2 regions of the Shewanella sp. WE21 genome follow, and region 1 is predicted to be linked to the other one. Evidence: predicted binding sites of a transcription regulator. Region 1 holds the regulator's gene; the other holds the start of a gene.

Region 1 (5,780 bases):
GTTCGGCAGCTTTGGTAAAGCTGCCACAGTTTGCGACTTCGACGAAACTGCGTATTGCGGCAATTTTATCCACATTAGTATCCTATATTGAAACAATCATGCTCAATTATTGATGTTTATTAGGTGAAAAACTGCAAGTAAACTGGATCCAATGTAAATCATCTGAGTGGGACAATGAAATGAAAATCGCAATTTTAGGTGCAACGGGTTGGATTGGTGGTGCAATTTTAAAAGAAGCACAGAGTCGTGGACATCAAGTGACAGCGTTAGTGCGTGATCCAAGCAAGTTATCCGTGGCTGACGTGGCAGTACGTGCCGTGGATTTAGAGCAGCCATTGGTCGCCGATACCTTTGCTGGCGTAGATGTCGTGATTGCCGCCGTTGGTGGCCGCGCCCAACAAAATCATGGTCTAGTGGCGAGTACGGTTCAGCATTTACTGGATGTGCTGCCTAACGCTAACGTGCCACGTTTATTGTGGGTCGGTGGTGCAGGGAGTTTAGAAGTGGCGCCGGGTGTGACGCTGGTATCTAGCCCAGATTTCCCCGCAGCATATAAAGATGAGGCGTTAGCTCAGGGTGAAGCCTTGAAGGTATTCCGTGCGGCGCAAACGGCAATCAATTGGACGTTTGTGAGCCCAGCCGCTGAGATTTATCCCGGTGAGAGTGAAAGCCCGTACCGTCTTGGTGGCGACAGCTTCTTTACCGATGCTAATGGTCAAAGCCGAATCTCTGTAACAGATTACGCAAAAGCCATGGTAGATGAAGCCGAAAAGGGCGCTCACCCAAACCAGCGCATCAGTGTGGCTTACTGATATCGTTATAGTTGAGTTAGATATTGTGAGTTAGATATTGTGCTGGAATGTGTAACGTAATCGGGACAATGGCCAAATAACCAGCGCTATATTGCACTTCAAAATGTACAGATAAAATAGAACAGGTCAGCTCACTGACCTGTTTTTTTATTCTGCGTAATTGAATAAAGATTTGATGGTTTCTAAGGTATCGGCGATATCTTGGATGCTCGATGGGCAAATAAAGATAGTGTCATCACCGGCAATCGTACCCAAAATGCCTTCTGGTTTACCGATAGAATCCAACAAGCGGGCAATCAGCTGCGCGGCACCTGGGCTAGTTCGCACGACGATCATAGCTTGGTTGTGATCGACGTCGAGTACCAAATTCTTCAGTGGGCTACCCGCGGTGGGTACGCCTAATTCGGCAGGTAAGCAATACACCATCTCTTGCTTAGCGTTGCGAGTCCGCACTGCGCCGAACTTGCTGAGCATGCGTGACACTTTTGATTGGTTAATATTACCAAAGCCTTCAGCTTGCAAGGCGGTGACGATTTCACTCTGAGAGCCAAAGCGCTCTTCTTTTAAAATCGACTTAAAAATTCTAACAAGGTCATCCTGATTCTTGGTCGTTTGCATAATATTATTATTCGTTATTCAAAAAAACAGGCCCATTTTGAATATTTTTAGAAAAATTGTCAACAAATAACCAGATTGGTTGAATAAAAATTCACTAAGCCCCAGTGGTTAAGCGTTTGCTGGGGGCGTAAAAATCCCAATTTGAGTAATTGTTCTACATTGCTTCTGCGTTATTCCGGAATTCTTTTGTCCCACGACTAAGGGATAATTGAAATTGTTGTGACATTCCAGTAATGTGACGCCAACGCAAATTAGATCCATGTCACACATATCCGAGAAATAACGGAGATAACTATGAAAGTTGCTGTACTTGGTGCTGCTGGTGGTATCGGCCAGGCTCTTGCCCTACTGTTAAAAACTCAATTGCCTGCGGGTTCACAATTGTCTCTATATGATATCGCACCGGTAACTCCGGGTGTTGCGGTTGACTTGAGCCACATTCCAACTGCTGTTGAAATCAAAGGTTTTGCTGGTGAAGATCCAACGCCTGCCCTAGTGGGTGCTGACGTTGTTCTAATTTCTGCTGGTGTTGCACGTAAGCCTGGTATGGATCGTTCTGATCTGTTCAATATCAATGCGGGTATCGTTCGCAACCTGATCGAAAAAGTAGCGGCAACTTGCCCTACGGCTTTGGTTGGCATTATCACTAACCCAGTCAACACGACCGTAGCTATCGCTGCTGAAGTGATGAAAAAAGCGGGTGTTTATGATAAAAACCGTCTGTTCGGTATCACGACATTAGACGTGATCCGCTCTGAAACTTTCATCGCTGAATTAAAAGGCCTGAACGTTGCTGACGTTAAAGTGAATGTGATCGGCGGCCACAGCGGCGTGACTATTCTGCCATTACTGTCTCAAGTTGAAGGCGCGACTTTCACTGACGAAGAAGTGGCAAGTCTGACGACTCGCATCCAAAACGCGGGTACCGAAGTGGTTGAAGCTAAAGCCGGTGGCGGAAGCGCTACTCTGTCTATGGGTCAAGCGGCTTGCCGTTTCGGTCTGTCTTTGGTTCGTGGTCTGCAAGGCGAAGCTAACATCGTTGAATGCGCTTATGTTGACGGCGGCAGCGAGCATGCTGAATTCTTCGCACAACCTGTACTGTTAGGCAAAAACGGTATTGAAAAAGTACTGCCTTACGGTGAAGTGAGTGCATTCGAAGCTAACGCTCGTGATTCTATGTTAGATACGCTGAAAGGCGATATCAAACTAGGCGTTGATTTCGTTAAATAATCTTTCGGATAATCTTTTTAGATTATGACGAATTAAAAACGGAGCCATGAGCTCCGTTTTTTTATGCCTGGGTTTTATACTTTACTAAGCTAATTCAGTTGATCAGCGGCGCTTAGTGGGAATTTGGCAGTTATCATCGCAGCGGGCTTTGCCCGTCAGTAAATAAGAGATGCGATATCTGTGTTTTGCGAATCTGAGATAGCACCAATCGGCCACAGTTTTAATCACGGGCAGGCGTAATAGTTGGATCCAAGCGCGTGTTTCTGTCAGTGCCCACGCTTTGCAAGTGACATCTAACCCGAGTAACACTTCGCCCGTTGCGGTTTCGCCATGGAGAATCGTATTGGCGTAGTCTCTATCGATATGGCTGAAGCGCTCACTAAAGTCTGGCGCATTTAAATCTTCAAGCGCAATCAAGTTCTTCGGATCGCGCGCTTTCAGTTGGCGCATCTCGGCGCTACATAATGGACAATTTCCATCGTAAAAAATCCGCAGTTCCATCGGTATTACCTCTGATGACTTGATCACAATACTTGGTCTAAGCTCTTGGCTTGAGTACTTAAGCTTGGTTTTCTTCTACCCTATACGCAGAAGAAAGGGTTTTAGATCGAGGTGATTGTAGAACGGATCAGCATCTCATTTGGCTTTTTGTTAGGTTAAATTCAAATGAGTGCAGTAACATCTTGGTTATTCATCAGTTTAACTTGATTGCTGATTTTTAAGCGAACAAGGTAAAGCCTGACAAATAACGACTCAAAAGGATAGGTATGACATCTCCCATCATTATCACTGGCGTGGGTAAACGCATAGGTTACGCCTTAGCCAAACATTTTCTTGCCCAAGGTCAGCGCGTGATTGGTACTTATCGCAGCCATTACGCTAGCATTGATGAGCTTACCACCTTAGGTGCGACCCTGTATCCCTGCGATTTTTATGACGATGCCCAAGTGCGAACCTTAATTGCTGAGTTAGCTAAATTGCCGCAAATTCGCGCCATTATTCACAATGCCTCTGACTGGCTGCCTGATCCTGTGCTTACAAAGAATGAATCTTTAAAGAGTACCACTTTTGCGCCGAGCCAAGTGCTGCAGCGCATGATGCAAGTGCATGTGAGCGTACCCTATCAGTTGAACTTGGCCTTAGAGGCGCAGCTACGTGCGCCTGCTGGCGATGAAATCGGCGGCAGTGATGTGATTCATATTACTGACTATGTGGCAGAGAAGGGCAGTCAGAAGCATATCGCCTATGCCGCCAGTAAAGCCGCGCTGCACAATATGACGCTATCCTTTGCCGCCAAATTTGCGCCCGAGGTCAAAGTGAATTCGATTGCGCCTGCGATGATCCTATTTAATGCAGGAGATGATGTTGCCTATCAGCAAAAAACCTTAGCCAAAGCGCTGTTGCCGAAAGAGGCGGGGAATGAGGAAATTATCGACTTAGTGGAATATCTGCTGAATAGCCGCTACGTCACTGGTCGTTGCCATAATGTCGATGGTGGCCGGCATTTAAGGTAGAGAAGGCTCTAGAACGCCACTGCATGGCTGTAGAATCTAGCTTCTAGATCCTTCTTTTTCAAAATGTCAGTACCCGACTTGGGGTGATGATGAACGGTAAAGGCACATCCCAATACTCGCAGGGTAAACTCGTCACTTGCTGACAGTCGTGGGCGTAACCCATAGGCAAAGGTTTACCCTTAAGCTGCCAGTTCGCCAGCGTCCTATCGTAATAACCGCCGCCCATGCCCATGCGATTGCCCATTAAATCAAACGCCACTAATGGTGTGATAACCACATCTAATTCTGTCACTGGGATAATGGCGCGCACATCTAATTTAGGTTCTAAGATGCCGAATTGATTCGCCTGCATGGGGGTGTCTGCGGTGTAATGCAGGAATAACAATTGTCCGGCATTGAAGGGATGCAACCTAGGCAGATAGGTGTTTATGCCCAACTGCCACAGCGCAGCGATCAGCGGCGGCGTGGCGAGTTCGCCATCATGGGTGAGATATAATCCCACATGTTGCGCTTTGTTGGTCTGCAATGCATCGAGCATTCGCTGGCAGGCGTTTAAACTTGCTTGGGTTTGTTCTATTTCGGAGAGAGATTTACGGGCGGTGCGAATGGTTTTGCGTAACTGATTGCGGCTTTCTTTTGTATGGAGTGCGATATTTGCCGCATAGCTTGCGACATCTACGGCATCAGCGATTTCTACGGCAAGGTGCGCCGTGTCGCTTTTGGCATTCAAATGAGAAAGTTTGGAAGATGTAGACATAGAATTAAGATGCTCCCCAGAATGCCGCTACCGGTGTAGCCCTTGAACCGTAGGTTCAAGGCGGGTAAATGATTACCTCCTAAGGCTTCTCGGTACAAGCCGAGCATGCACAATGTCAGTAAAGCATTCACCCTGAGATAAAAATTATCGGCACAGGGACATTACCAGTTGGCATGCATCCCAGGGAGCAAAACGGTATTGAATCGCTAAAGCATTGGTTTATTTAAATAAGCCAGTTTAGCCATTCACTGTGCGTCAGTTGGTTTAACTCAATGAGTGTTAAATCACTAAGGTGCACAGTTTAAATCTATTTAGTTGAACGCTCAACTAAGGCACTTTCGAGGGTCGACTGCAACAAGCTGATCCTGTCGTCCATCTGTTGCATGTAGTGCTTATTTTTTTGCTTTTCTTGGAACAACTCGTGTCCAATATTCAGCGCCGCCATGATCGCAATTTCTTCACGGCTTAGGCTATTGGTTCGGGTTTTTAACGCACTGAGTTGTTGTTCAACTCCCAACGCTACCGTACGTAAGGCATCCTCTTGACCTTTCGGGCAAGCGATAGAGTAGGTGCGCCCAAGTAGGGTAATTTCAACAGCACTGTTACTCATGTCGCGGGTGATCCTTTCGTTAGCCTCTTAGGGCGGACTATATAGGGCTGATCTTAAAAGTGCAAGGTAAGCCGCAAATGGATTGGTCTTTGACGGTTTTGTTTGCTGTTTGTGTGAGCAGTTGGATAGTTTTTTATCAGGGCGTGGCCGATTTCGCCATTATTGGGATTCAGTATTGGTTCAAGTCTTTATCTCTGCTAGCATTGCTGCTGGAAAAATCTTATTGGGATCTGATATGG
Region 2 (5,780 bases), 490 kb from region 1:
CGCAGATAGACACTGTGCGTTGCGCTGTCATACCAAGGCTTGGCTTCGAAAGTCGTAGTGAGTTTGGCGCTCAATGGAAAGATCGGATTCTTAATTGATACTTGAGTTGCGGCACTTACGCTCATAGTGTCAGGTTTTACACCTAGCTTGACACTGATGTCGTTAATGCGCACTTCTGCGCCAACTAATTGATTGCCTTGTTTAATCTCAAAATGGATCTCTTTACTGAGGTACTGCTCCATTTCGTGCTCGCTGATACTGTACTGCGAGACGCAGCCGCCAAGCAGTACAGTCAGTCCTAAGCAAATCGTGCGGGAAAGTTTTTTCATTAACCAGTGTTTCTCATACCCGCTGCCACACCTGCAATGGTCAGCATTAGCGCTAACTGTACATGTTCAGACGCAGGAGTTTCGGTTGTTTCCTTACGTGTCCGCGCTAATAGCTCGGTTTGTAAGAAGTTTAATGGATCGATATACGGATTTCGCAGTTTAACTGATTCGCGATTCCACGGTGTATGCGCCATTAAACTATCCGATTTTGTCAGCTCAAGCACGACTTTAATGCCCAGATCTAAGCGTTGGCGCAAGGTTTCGCCTAAGTGATGCAAGTCCTTAGGTACTAAACAGGTTTCGTAGTAGCGGGCCAAATTAGGTTCCGCCTTGGCGTAGACCATTTCCAGCATTGAAATACGAGTGCTGAAGAAGGGCCATTCCCGCTCCATCTCTTGCAGTAAGCCCATTTCACCGCGTTCACAGGCGGCTTGAAGTGCTTCACCGGCGCCAAGCCATGCGGGTAACATCAAACGGTTTTGCGACCAGGCAAAGATCCACGGAATTGCCCGTAGGCTTTCAATCCCGCCATCGACACGACGTTTGGCAGGGCGGCTGCCGAGTGGTAGTTTTCCTAATTCCACTTCTGGCGTTGCCGCGCGGAAATAAGCCACAAAATCAGGTTCATCACGCACTATGCCACGGTAAGCACCCACGGATTCTTCTGCAATACGTTGCATGCAATTGCGCCATTCTTGCTTCGGCTCTGGCGGTGGTAATAGGGTTGCTTCCAATACGGCCGAGGTATACAGGGCCAGGCTTTGAACCGCGAGTTTTGGCAAGCCAAACTTGAAGCGGATCATTTCGCCCTGCTCAGTCACACGAATGCGGCCATCTACCGAACCTGGAGGTTGCGATAGGATTGCTTTGTGTGCAGGACCACCCCCGCGACCAATGCTGCCACCACGGCCATGGAATAGCGTAAGCTTGACGCCTGCTTGTTTACAGACCGCCACTAACTGCTCTTGAGCGTAATACTGAGCCCAAGCCGCCGCCATTACGCCGGCATCTTTAGCAGAGTCAGAGTAACCAATCATGACTTCTTGCATGCCTTTGGTGTAACCACGATACCAGTCGATATCGAGCAAATCGGTAATACAGGCCGCGGCGTTGTTTAAGTCACTTAAGGTTTCAAACAGCGGTACCACACGCATTGGGTGCGAACAGCCCGTTTCTTTGAGTAACAGTAAAACCGTTAAGACATCCGATGGTTTACCTGCCATCGAAATCACATAGGATCCGAGTGCTTTTGCCGGATGTTTAGCAATCAAACGACAGGTATTAAGCACTTCGGCCACATCGGCCGAGGGTTGCCAGTTACTTGGGATCAGTGGACGACGGTTGCTGAGTTCACGTAATAGGAAGGCTTGTTTCTCGGTTTCATCCCAATGATTGAAATCACCCATGCCGAGATAGCGGGTTAACTCGGCGAGCACATCGCTGTGACGGCTGGCGTCTTGGCGAATGTCGAGTCTGAGCATATGAATGCCAAAACAGGCGAGACGGCGGAGAATGTCGAGCAATAAACCGTTGGCAATTAAGCGCATACCGCAGTCGGTTAAACTCTTATAGAGCATTTCTAGCGGCGCTTTGAGATCGCTTTCTTGCCAAATCAGGCTCGACTTATCGACTTCAGGATTGTGGCCTTCGATGCGCGCATTTAAATAATCTATGGTGTCACGCAGTCTTTGACGAATAGATCGCAGCACGTGGCGGTAAGGTTCGCAGCTGTTATTGGTATAAGCCTTTAACTCATCATTGGCTTCTTCCATCGACAGTTCACCGACCAGCAGCACGATATCTTTTAAGAATAATCTGGCGGCGGCATGGCGGTTACGATCGAGCACCTCTTGGGTGACTTTTGCGGTAACAAACGGGTTGCCATCGCGATCGCCGCCCATCCAGCTTGAAAAGCGCACTGGCGCGATATCAATCGGTAATTGCTGCCCTGTGCGTTGCTGCACTCGGTCGTTAAGTTGTCTTAAGAAGTCAGGCACCGCATGCCAGAGTGACTCTTCAATGGTGGATAATCCCCAGCGGGCTTCATCCACTGGAGTGGGGCGCTCGCGGCGGATCTCATTGGTGTGCCATATTTGCGCGATTAATTGGCGCAGGCGCAGATTGATCTGTTGACGTTCTCTATCCGACAGTTGGTCGTTTTCTTGCTCTGTTAAGCAGTCGACAATGGCGGCGTATTTTTGGATCAGGGTACGACGGGAAATTTCAGTGGGGTGCGCTGTTAGTACCAGATCGATATCCAGTGTTTTTAGACAGTCGAGCATTTTAGCTTGGTCGACACGACCATTGAGCATGCGTCCTAGGAGTTGTTCCACTGGGTCTGGCACGCAGACAAGTTCGTCACAATTACGACTGATAGTATGAAATTGCTCGGATAAGTTAGCTAAGTTAAGAAATTGGTTAAAAGCTTTTGCAAAAGGGACTAATTCTTCGTCTGGCAAAGCTGTCAGTAACTCGAGCATTTGCTCTCTGGCGGCTTGATCGCCTCGGCGTGAGTCTTTGGCAAGCTTACGGATCTGTTCAACCTTCTCAAGAAAAGAGTCCCCAAGATGGGTACGCATAGTATCGCCAAGGATTTGGCCTAACATACTCACGTTCGATCTTAATGACGCATACATATCTGTCATATTGTCTGCCATGGTTACTGACATAGTTACTCCGAATAGAAAAACATGAAAATTCCGCTGTGCATTTAGCCCGTTAGCACAATACCTATCACTTGGGGCTATGGTCAACAGCAGAACTTATAACTTATACGACTGGCTTATCCGATATGCAACCAATCACGGTATTTGATGAAGAATATTCAATAGAAATGCGAAGTTACGCAATATTTTTTGATGATTAGTGCAAGTGAATATGAAGTGCATCATTTTATGCTTTGCAGACATGTATCTTAGCTGTTAATGAAAAGGACTGATTTTGACTCATGTTGACCCTGGATAACTGTGTTATTAACGAGTTAGCTGAATGGGAACTGTGTCTTCGATATCCTAATTTGAGCTTAAAAGATGAAAATAAATTAAAAATATATATTCACATATATTGCATAAGTAGATCTTTGTGGTAGTCTAGCCATCAGTTGAGATGAGTCACCCCCTGTGACCTGTAGAGTGAATATCATGATGCACAGTATTAGCCTGACAGTGAATAAAATAACAACCTATTACGATTTCCTGCGACGATAGTCTTGTCATCATAGATATGCGCGGTTGCGTGTAAGCTATTCATCTACTCTTTAAGTTTCTTTGATTCGGTTAATAAGACAAAAAACATGAAAAATATCGCCATTATTGGTGCCAGTGGTTACACAGGCGCGCAACTGACCGCTTTAATCCATGCAGAAGCAGAACTGACGATTCAAGGGTTGTATGTTTCTGAAAACAGTTTAGATAAAGGTAAACCTTTAGCGGATTTGTATCCTAGCTATAGCCATATCGCATTAACGTTGTCGCCATTGTCCGATGAAGCTAAGGCAAAAATCGTTGCCGAAGCCGATGCAGTAGTGCTCGCGACTGAGCACTCGGTGAGCCTGCATTTAGCGGCTTGGTTTTATAGCCAAGGGTTAGCGGTATTCGATTTAAGTGGTGCCTATCGTTTCAGTGATGTGGCGCAATATCCGAAGTGGTATGGCTTTGAGCATGAATATCCTGAAGTTTTAGCCAAAGCCGTGTATGGCCTTGCCGAATGGAATGCTAAAGAAATCGCTGCGACTAAGATGATTGCCGTGCCAGGTTGTTACCCGACCGCATCATTGACAGCGTTAAAACCGCTAGCGAGTTTACTGACATCGGCTTATCCGGTGATCAATGCCGTGAGCGGCGTAACAGGTGCGGGCCGTAAAGCGCAGTTACACACCAGTTTTTGTGAAGTGAGCCTGACACCTTACGGCGTATTAGGCCACAGACATCAACCCGAGATCGCCACTCAGCTTGGTCAAGAAGTGATATTTACCCCGCACCTTGGCAACTTTAAGCGTGGCATTTTAGCGACCATTACCGTACAGCTAAAACCGGGCACAACGACTGCCGATGTGGCCGCGGCCTATAGTGTGTATGACAAGGCGCCATTGGTCACCGTGAAGCACAATCAGTTCCCGAAAGTAGACGATGTGGTGCTGACACCTAACTGTCACTTAGGTTGGAAGTTTGATGAGAATAGCGGTTACTTAGTGGTAGCCAGTGCCATCGATAACTTGATGAAAGGTGCTGCCAGCCAAGCGCTGCAATGCATAAAGATTCATTTTAACCTTTAATTGTTCATCCTTATTTAAGAGAGTCGTCAAGATGTCTACAAACAACTCAGTATTAGTGCTTAAAGTGGGCGGCGCGCTGCTGCAATGTGAAATGGGGATGGCGCGATTGATGGATACGGCTGCGGCTATGTTAGCCAATGGTCAGAAAGTGTTGATGGTACATGGCGGCGGCTGTCTGGTGGATGAGCAGTTAGCAGCAAACGGTATGGAGACCGTCAAGTTAGAAGGTTTACGTGTGACTCCGCCCGAGCAAATGCCGATTATTGCCGGCGCACTTGCGGGCACTTCGAACAAAATTCTTCAAGGCGCAGCGACTAAGGCTGGCATTGTGAGTGTGGGCATGAGCCTTGCCGATGGCAATACTGTTTCGGCTAAGATTAAAGATGAGCGTTTAGGCCTAGTGGGCGAAGTTACGCCAAACGATGGCACTTATCTTAAGTTTATCCTCGCCCAAGGTTGGATGCCGATTTGTAGCTCCATCGCCATGATGGACGATGGCCAAATGCTTAACGTCAATGCAGACCAAGCGGCAACGGCCTTAACCAAATTAGTGGGCGGCAAGTTAGTGCTACTGTCGGATGTATCTGGGGTGCTCGATGGTAAAGGCCAGCTCATCCACAGTTTAAATGGCAAGCAGATAGCAGACCTTGTTAAGCAAGGTGTGATCGAAAAAGGAATGAAGGTCAAAGTTGAAGCTGCGCTCGAAGTCGCGCAGTGGATGGGGCAGGCGGTACAAGTTGCCTCGTGGCGTGATGCAAGCCAATTAATCGCATTAGCAAAAGGTGAAGCCGTAGGAACACAAATCCAACCATAAGTGGAGTAGGTTATGAAGCATTTACTATCGATAAAAGACTTAACCCAGCAGCAGTTACAGGATCTAATTGCCTTGGCAAAAACGATTAAAGCCAATCCGGCTGAGTATCGTCATGCGCTGGATGGCAAGAGTGTGGTGATGTTATTTGAAAAGCCCTCACTCAGAACACGCGTTAGCTTTGATATCGGTATTAATAAGCTCGGTGGCCACTGTTTATACCTAGACCAGCAAAATGGTGAGCTGGGGAAACGGGAATCGGTTGCTGACTTTGCTTCTAACCTATCCTGTTGGGCCGACGCAATTGTGGCGAGAACCTATTCACACACCACTATCGAACAATTAGCCGAGTTCGGCTCAGTGCCCG

The links. The regulator ArgR, encoded in region 1, controls arginine synthesis, uptake and breakdown. The targets are predictions, from matches to a motif close to ANTGAATANNTATTCANT.
Region 2: a site for ArgR is predicted at 3,371-3,388, ahead of argC (N-acetyl-gamma-glutamyl-phosphate reductase). Genes of this name have one in related genera too.

What each region holds. Positions count from the first base shown of each region.
Region 1 is NZ_CP023019.1:966,655-972,434, reverse strand. It holds gene CKQ84_RS04150 (LysR family transcriptional regulator) at 1-73, opposite strand, end outside; gene CKQ84_RS04145 (NAD(P)-dependent oxidoreductase) at 180-812, shown strand; gene argR (transcriptional regulator ArgR) at 960-1,430, opposite strand; gene mdh (malate dehydrogenase) at 1,725-2,660, shown strand; gene CKQ84_RS04130 (thiol-disulfide oxidoreductase DCC family protein) at 2,763-3,161, opposite strand; gene folM (dihydromonapterin reductase) at 3,428-4,174, shown strand; gene CKQ84_RS04120 (5-formyltetrahydrofolate cyclo-ligase) at 4,233-4,931, opposite strand; RNA gene ssrS (6S RNA) at 4,941-5,121, opposite strand; gene CKQ84_RS04110 (cell division protein ZapA) at 5,239-5,541, opposite strand; gene CKQ84_RS04105 (UPF0149 family protein) at 5,777-5,780, shown strand, end outside.
Region 2 is NZ_CP023019.1:1,459,410-1,465,189, reverse strand. It holds gene CKQ84_RS06260 (DUF1439 domain-containing protein) at 1-329, opposite strand, end outside; gene ppc (phosphoenolpyruvate carboxylase) at 329-2,998, opposite strand; gene argC (N-acetyl-gamma-glutamyl-phosphate reductase) at 3,622-4,602, shown strand; gene argB (acetylglutamate kinase) at 4,634-5,416, shown strand; gene CKQ84_RS06240 (ornithine carbamoyltransferase) at 5,429-5,780, shown strand, end outside.